DNA from 2 places in the Lysinibacillus sp. NPDC097279 genome. Region 1 is predicted to be linked to the other one. Evidence: riboswitches for the same ligand, from Rfam matches in the RefSeq annotation. Region 1 holds a riboswitch; the other holds the start of a gene.
What was found. Region 1 has a riboswitch for cobalamin ahead of ACIQ1H_RS15205 (ABC transporter substrate-binding protein). Riboswitches for the same ligand answer to the same signal wherever they lie in the genome.
Positions count from the first base shown of each region.

Region 1 (4,433 bases):
CGGGCGGTGTTAATATTTATCCGAAGGAGATCGAGGATTTACTTTTAAGCTACGAAGGTATTTTTGAGGTAGCGGTAATCGGTGTCCCTCACCCGCAGTGGGGGGAAACCGTAAAGGCAGTGTATGCTACAAAAGCGGAGATAGATGAAAACGAACTTAAAATGTTTTTAGAGGAGCATCTAGCAAAATATAAAATTCCACGATTATTTGAACGAGTGGAAGCGCTACCACGAAATGCATCTGGCAAAATATTAAAACAATCGTTGAAGGAACAAGAGGTGAGATAAGGATGAAAGTGTTACAGCAAGATGCAAATCGCACAACTAACTTTTTCACGGAAGATGAGACATTACACAAACTATTAGAAATGATGCTAGATAAAGAGCTTTTAGACTATGCTAAACGGGAGTTAGAGGATTTTGGCGAGCTTTGTGCAAATGATATTGACGTAAGAGCGAAGCATACGGATAGAGAGGGAGAACCGCGGCTGCAGCGTTATAATGCGTATGGCGAGGAAATAGCGCAAATTTGGGTCAATGAAGGCTACAAAAAAACGGTTGAAGAGACATATAACACAGGGATTGTTGGCTATGTGCATAAAGAAATTCCCCAGTTAGGGAAGAAGGGGAATTATGTGTACAGCTTTGCGCAAGGTTATTTATTGTCACATGCAGAGCCTGGCTTCTATTGTCCAGTAACTTTGACGATGGCAACCGCCTATTTACTAGATCATTATGCGAGTGATGAGGTGAAGAATAGGTTTTTACCACATGTTTGTGCAACAGGAGATCGAGAGCTATATGAGGGAGCAACATTTTTAACGGAGCGGCAAGGCGGGTCAGACGTCGGGGCAAATGTGGTAGAGGCTGTTCAAGACGGTAATCACTATCGGTTGTATGGAGAGAAGTACTTTGCATCAAATGTAGGGATGTGTGGTGTGGCGATGGTATTAGCGCGCATCGAGGGAGCTTCAGCAGGTTCCAAAGGGTTAACATTATTTGCTGTACCTTGGCGTCAAGATGATGGAACGGTTAATCACCTCCGCATTCGTCGTTTAAAGGATAAGCTTGGTGTCAGAGCAGTGCCATCCGGTGAGGTGGAATTTGATGGTGCACTAGCATATGTCGTTGGTGAACAAAATAAAGGAATTTATTATATGTTAGAGGCACTTAACTTATCTAGAATTTGTAACGCTGTTGCCTCCATTGGCATTATGCGTCGAGGCTATTTAGAGGCGAAGCATTATGTATCAAATCGAAATGCGTTCGGGCAGCCTTTAATTCAATTTCCAATGATTCAAGATACATTAGGGAAATATGCGGCAAAGCTCCATGTAGAAGTTGCTACTGTTTTTGATCTTATTCAGTTGTATGACAAAGTAACGAGTGGACAGGGCAGTGAGCAGGACATCATTCTTAATCGTTTGAATATCGCCATCATGAAAAAGGAAACAGCTGAACAGGCGGTGCATTATGCAAGTGAAGCAATTGAATTGCATGGAGGAAACGGCTATATCGAGGATTTTGTAACGCCACGTTTACTTAGAGATGCTCAAGTACTTACGGTGTGGGAAGGGACTGCTAACATTTTAGCGCTAGAGCTCATTCGCTTAGTAGATAAATTTCAGGCCCACGAATTATTTGTTCGTGTGATGCAGGAGCGCTTGTCGAAGTTAACAGATTGTTCATTGGTACAAATCGTAAGGGAACAACTGAAGAAAATCGAAACAACATTGCAAACTTTTAGCGCGTTGGATGAAGCTACGAAATCGTACGAGGCAAAGGGAGTAGCCAAAAAAATGGCTCATCTATACGAAAGTGTAGTGGCAGTCGAATGGGCAGCGAAGTTTGGCGGCAAGTATGAAAAGCTAGCTGATATTTATTTAGAAGATACATGGGCATTACGCCAGATCGGTGCACCAATGAAAACTGTTCAATATTTTGCGGATATTGTGTAGAGAATAGTTCTTGTGCCAGGCACGCAAACTATTCCGAAAATTCTAATTGTTGAACAAAGAAAGACTCACGTACACTTCTGCGGGAACGCACACAGTATAAGACGTAGCATTCCAGCTTACGGTGTGCCAGGCACGCAAACAATTAAAGAAATTGTTTGAAGCGGAAAGCACATGCACGCATTGGAAATCAATAATTATAAAAAAGAGACGCTAACTTAAGGTCTCTTTTTTTATCGTTATCTATTTCGATTTTCATGTATAATAAAATCAACTGAATATTATAAAGGTTCTTTACTAAAGTAAAGTGAAAAGGGAAATCGGTGTAATTCCGATGCGGTCCCGCCACTGTAAGTGTGAGTTTTTTCTATCAATGCCACTGAAATTTTTTTGGGAAGGCATGAAAAAGCATTTGAAGCACGAGCCAGGAGACCTGCCTTTATAGAACGATACATTGCAGCCTACGAGGATAGGATGGTGGTTTTTTGTGCAAGCACCGCCTCTCGTTATGATGACGAGGGGATTTTTTATGTTTTAGAAAGCTAATGACGATAATAATTGAAAATAAAGGCGAGAGTTCGAATAATGAAATACCTACATAATATCGATCATGCAACTGAACAGAGCTGAAACATGCACATACAATCTAAGGAGGTTTCACAATGAAAAAATATTGGAAGTTAGGTTTATCCGCATTTTTAGCAATGGGCATTTTAGTGGCTTGTGGACAAGAACCGAAAGACGACAGTACTGCGTCAGAGCAACAGGAGCAACAAGGAACAAATCAGCTAGAGGAAGCAACATTCCCGCTAACAATGACAGATGCTACTGGCAAAGATATTGTACTGGAGGCACCGCCTGAGCGAATCATTTCGCTTATTCCAAGTAACACAGAAATTTTATTTGGACTTGGCTTAAACGATAAAATCGTTGGCGTAAATGATTATGATGATTATCCACCAGAGGTAGCTGACAAGGAAAAGGTCGGCAGTATGGAATTTAATATTGAACAAATTATTGCTTTACAGCCAGATATCGTTTTTGCGCATGAATCAGGTATAGCTTCTTTAGGTGGAGCTAAGGATCAGCTGGAAGCTGCGGGTGTAAAAGTATTTGTTGTAACAAACGCACGTGATTTTAATGAGACATATACGACGATTGAGCAATTAGGTCGCGCCACTGGTAAGCTACCAGAGGCAGAAAAAATTATTGCCAATATGAAAGCGAAGGTTGAAGAAATAGAAGCAAAATTGCAGGATGTACAACCGAAGAAAGTCTTTGTAGAAACGTCAGATGAACCAGAAATTTATACACCTGGCAAAGATACGTTTATGCAGGAGATGCTAGAAATGATTCATGCAGAAAATATTGCAGCTGATACGGATGGCTGGTTCAAAATTGATGCGGAACAAATCATTACAAAAAATCCAGATGTTATCGTAGTCACTTATAATTATGTGCCCGATATTTTAACGAAAATTCCACAACGTGCAGGCTTTGATACAATTACAGCTGTAAAAAATAAAGCGATTGTACAAGTAGATGAAAATATGACAAGTCGTCAGGGCCCACGTTTAGCAGATGGGCTTGAAGAGTTAGCGAAAGCCATCTATCCTGAGGCTTTCGAGTGAGAAAAACAGCTTTTGCCTATGTAACAGCCATTACGTTACTTATCGTTAGCATCTGGTGTGGCGTATCAATAGGCTCGGTTCATATTCCGGTAGAAGTACTTTGGAATAAAGCGGCAGATGAAACTGCTGCCAATATTTTATGGAAAATTCGGTTGCCACGAGTATTACTTGCAGGCCTTGTAGGAGCATCATTGGCAATTGCGGGAGCAGCCTTTCAAGGGTTGTTAAAAAATCCGTTAGCAGACCCATATACGCTTGGGGTCTCTTCAGGCGCTTCAGTTGGCGCTGTTATGACATTGTTTTTTGGCATCTCTCTACCCGTGGTCGGTTTGTATGTATTGCCAACGCTCAGTATGATCGGAGCAATCCTTACGATGGTAGCAGTGATGAGCTTTGCCAGAATAGTAGACCGTTCTCTAAAAATGGAGACACTAATTTTAACGGGGGTTATATTTAGTTCGTTTTTAGGCTCGCTTATTTCATTAATGATAGCGTTATCAGGTGAAGAGCTCCGCCAAGTGATAGGTTGGTTACTCGGCTCGGTATCAATGCGTGGATGGCCGTATGTACAAATGATTACCCCATTTGTTGTCATTGGCTCTGTTATTTTGTGGACGCAAAGACGTGAGTTAAATGTTTTGCTTTACGGAGAGGAACGAGCGAAGCATTTAGGTGTCAATGTAAAGCGTAGCAAATATTTAATTTTAGTAGGAGGCTCAATGCTTACTGGGGCGGCAGTTGCTGTTTCTGGAACAATCGGCTTTGTCGGTTTAGTTGTGCCGCATATGACCCGCATGATTTGGGGGTCAGATCACCGTCATTTACTGCCGCTATCGTTTTTAAATGGG
Region 1 is NZ_JBIWDA010000003.1:311,649-316,081, forward strand. It holds gene ACIQ1H_RS15195 (class I adenylate-forming enzyme family protein) at 1-287, shown strand, start outside; gene ACIQ1H_RS15200 (acyl-CoA dehydrogenase family protein) at 290-1,957, shown strand; cobalamin riboswitch at 2,225-2,409, shown strand; gene ACIQ1H_RS15205 (ABC transporter substrate-binding protein) at 2,617-3,585, shown strand; gene ACIQ1H_RS15210 (FecCD family ABC transporter permease) at 3,582-4,433, shown strand, end outside.

Region 2 (4,433 bases), on a different contig from region 1:
GTTGTGAACGCCTCTTCCAAATAAGCTTTTAAACGGGGTAAAAACATGCGCAGGAATAAAGAGACCTCCCAATTCCCGAACTTTTTGTTGTAGTACGCGTCCATCACAATAAATACGCTGTGAACTTAAATGAATATTTTTCATAAAGCCTTTCATCCAATTCGAAAAATCTGCCATCACTTCGATAGTTGGAAAATATGCGAGCACATGAATCGGGCCCTGACAGTTGCTATCATAAATTTCAATTTCCGATCCTGGAATAAGCGTCGTTTCTTGAAAACGAAGTCCCCCTTCCGTTAGCTCTTCTAGTTCACCTCGTTGTATCATCATCGTCATCTCAGCAAGTACCTCTGGCGAATGACAGTCTATAATGCCAATTATATCGAGCCCTTTTTTTGCACTTGCCATCTCTAAAATTCGCGATAATGTTAAAGTTTTACTTCCTGTAATCTTTACTGCCCGCCCACTCATCGTTCGACCAATGTGAATATGTAAATCCGTATAATAGTCGTGAAACATGTATACAGCTCCTTTTTTGTTTCATTATAAAATAAAAAAAAACCTTACATTGCTGCAAGGCATTTTCATGATTTAAGATGGATGGTTTTGATGTGTGCCATTATCCGTCTCGTATGAACCTGAACCTTGATTTGGCGTCGTCGCTGCATCATAAGCAATTAAAGTAACGCCAATTTTCTTTTCTAGCTCATTAATTTTTTCTAGCTGTGTGTCATCTAATTGTGCAAATTTAATCTCGTCCATATTCGTCACGCATCCTTTCAAAAGTAACGTTCCCCGAATATCTCACAACTATACAAAAATTAAATCACAAAAATCTTCTGAATTGTTTCGGTGACTGGCACTTATGTATTTTTTGTGAATTGTTCAGATACATATGTTAAATAAGGTTTGCCTGTCAGTGGGTGTGTTTGAATATCGGCGTAAACGCCAAAAACATCACGCAGTAGTTTAGGCGTTAATACTTCCTCTGGTGTGCCGTAATGAACAATACTCCCTTGTTGTAAAACATAAATTTGATCACAATACATAGCCGCCATATTTAAATCATGTAAAGCAGCAACAACAGTTAAATGAAGTGTTTGAATTAAGTCCATTAATTGTAGTTGATGCTGAATATCTAAGTGATTTGTTGGCTCGTCTAATATAAGCACTTGCGCCTGTTGTGCTAATGCACGAGCGACCATTACTCTCTTTTTTTCCCCTCCAGAAAGGGAGCTAAAGCTGCGAGTCTCCAGATGGGTAATACCTGTTTGCGCCAATGCCTCTTTGACAATTTTAAAGTCTTCCTTATCGTCCATCTCAAAAAGCTTCTTATGTGGCGTTCTTCCCATGCTCACCAAATCTCTCACTTTAAAATCAAATAACACAGGTGTTTCTTGGCTCACAACGGCTAATTTTTTTGCAATCACTCTACTTGATTGCTTAAAAATATCTTCCTCATTTAATAAAACTGTTCCACTTTCAGGCTTTAATAAACGATACATATTTTTCAATAGTGTAGACTTTCCACTACCATTAGGACCAATTAAACCGACAAATTGCTTTTCTTTTATTTGAATGCTTACTTTATCTAATATGCGCTGATCATGAATGGAGAATGATACATGCTTCGCCTCTAATGTCATAGCCTTTAATCTCCTTCACCAAATGAATAATTGTTACGGCGTAGTAGCCAAATGAAAAACGGTCCGCCACAAAAGGCAGTAATGATTCCAATAGGCATTTCCTCTGGTGCGATTAATACTCGCGCAATTGCATCCGCCCACACTAAGAAAATCCCTCCTAATAATGCACTAATAGGGATTACGTATTTATAATTAGATCCTACAATTAAGCGCACAATATGTGGAATGATTAAACCGACAAACCCAATGGAACCACTTACTGCAACGAGCACACCTGTTAGTAATGATACAAGTAGTATCAGTTGAATACGAAATTGTTGAAGATTAACACCTAACGTGACTGCCGCTTCTTCTCCAAGTAATAATAAATTTAAATTTCGATAATGTAGCCATAACAAACTAAAAACGATGAAAAAGATAATAGCTGGAATGACTACATTACTCCATTTTGCGCCTGCAAGACTTCCTAGCATCCAATACATAACGGCTTTTATACCGCCCTCTTCCTTGGACATCATCAACATAAAATTGGAAGTTGCAGACAATATAAATGATACCGCCATCCCCGCCAACAGCAAACGGAAAATAGAAATACGTCCCCCTACACGTGATAAGAAAAATACCAACACAATCGCAATAAAGGAACCTAAAAAGGCTGCTACTGAAAGTGCGTAGATACCTAAAAATGAAAAAGCACCTAAAATAATGACAGCCGTAGCCCCGACTGTTGCTCCTGAAGAAATACCCAAAATATAAGGATCCGCAATTGAATTACGGACAAGTGCTTGCACAGCCGCGCCAGCAATAGCTAAGCCTGCTCCAACAATGGCGGCAAGTATTACACGTGGGACACGTATTTGCCATATAATAATCTCCTGTGAGCGACTCCAATCAGGCTCTATCGTATTTGGGAAAATTGGAATTTTCGAGAAAATAACCTTCCATACATGTAGCGGTGTAATTGACACAGATCCAATCATAATAGCAGCTGTCATAGAAGCTATCAGCACTAAAAGAAGGATCAATGAAAAGTACATAAATTTTTTGTTCATTTGTTTATTAACTCCTTATCAATCATGATAAATACGAAGCAATAAAAAAGGGTATTCTACGCAATAATGCATAGAAATACCCTAGGTTAAACAAAGTTGGAGAAGTATCCACCAATTGTCCGTAATTGCTTGCATCCTCGTGGGCATTACAGGTATAAACTAATTGGCAGGTCTCCTGGCTTCGATTCTGCGTAACTATGATTGCCTTCCCATTCCTTAAAGCACAGTGGCTACTACATCATAGAACTCCTCGTTACAGTTGCGGGACAGCGTCGGACTTACACCGACTTCCCTTTTAAGTGGCACTCATTAACAAGTGTCACACCAATAGTTTCTGAAATTTTAAAATTATGACGATTCTATCATACATAATTATGCTAGTCTATAGCTTCTTTCATCTAGGAATCAATCTTTCCTCTTTTCAACTTCATACATATAAATTTTCGTAGAAAACCTTATCCATAATTTCTGCACATTTACTTGTTACATTAAAAACAATCAATAGTAAGGAGGAAATTCATATGATATTCAAAAGAAATTTATTTCTCGGTTTCATGGCGGCAATCACTTTACTAATACTTTCAGCTTGCTCTGAGGATACAGTGGAGTCACAACCTGCTAATAGTGACGTAATGGATCATGGCGAAGAGATGGATCATTCAAGCTCTGGTGATGTTCCTTCTACTTTAAAAACTGCTGAAAATCCTAAATTTCCAGTAGGCACTACTGCTGTTATTACGGAAGGACATATGTCTGGGATGGAAGGAGCAGAGGCAACGATTGTTGGGGCGTATGATACAACCGCCTATATTGTTTCCTATGAACCGACTACTGGAGGAAAGAAAATAGAAAATCATAAATGGGTTATACATGAGGAATTAATAGATTCTGGTGATGCCCCGTTGGCTCCAGGCACAGAAGTTAAAACAACTGCATCGCATATGAAAGGCATGGAAAATGCCACTGTTCACATTGATGAAGCAGTCCAAACGACCGTTTATATGATTGATTACCCTTCAACAACTACAGGTGAAGAAATAAAAAATCATAAATGGGTTACAGAAGACGAACTAGCGTCCAAATAAAAAATCAACCTCTGACGGTTATTCCTTCAGAGGTTGATTTTTTATTTGTCTAATATTTTTTGTCAGCTAGCTTATGCCATTTATAGCCGATTCCCCATACTGTCTGTAAATAATCCTCTACAGGGAAGCCACTTTTCCGTAGTTTATCTCGTAAATTACGCATATGTGAATCAATTGTTCGATCTTCAATTGTTACATTATATCCCCAGACAGTATTAATTAAATGTTCTCTTGAAAAAACTTTATTTTGATATTCAAGAAATAACGCTAACATGGCAAATTCTTTTGGCGTTAAAAGAATATCCTCTTGGTGAAAAGACAATTCAACGGATTCTTTATTTAATCGTAGCCCTTCAAAAACAACTACTGTTTCTTCTGTTTTTGTTCTTCTTAAAACTGCATGTATACGTGCTAATAACTCCTCCTCATCGAAAGGCTTTAACATGTAGTCGTCTGCCCCCATATTTAAGCCTCTTATAACATCAGCCTGTTCCGCTTTTGCTGTTAGCATAATGATCGGCACATCCCAAAACTTCCTTATTTCCTGACATGCTTGCCAACCGTCCATATCAGGCATCATAATATCTAACAGTACTAAATCTACATGATGCTCTTCTAAATAGTCTAAAGCATCTTTCACCGAGGACATG
Region 2 is NZ_JBIWDA010000010.1:41,573-46,005, reverse strand. It holds gene ACIQ1H_RS22025 (endonuclease Q family protein) at 1-519, opposite strand, end outside; gene ACIQ1H_RS22020 (hypothetical protein) at 592-762, opposite strand; gene ACIQ1H_RS22015 (heme ABC transporter ATP-binding protein) at 864-1,646, opposite strand; gene ACIQ1H_RS22010 (FecCD family ABC transporter permease) at 1,652-2,698, opposite strand; cobalamin riboswitch at 2,847-3,042, opposite strand; gene ACIQ1H_RS22005 (YdhK family protein) at 3,220-3,783, shown strand; gene ACIQ1H_RS22000 (response regulator transcription factor) at 3,833-4,433, opposite strand, start outside.
Region 2: it holds a riboswitch for cobalamin, as region 1 does, so the genes downstream of both, ACIQ1H_RS22010 (FecCD family ABC transporter permease) here and ACIQ1H_RS15205 (ABC transporter substrate-binding protein) in region 1, are expected to answer to the same signal.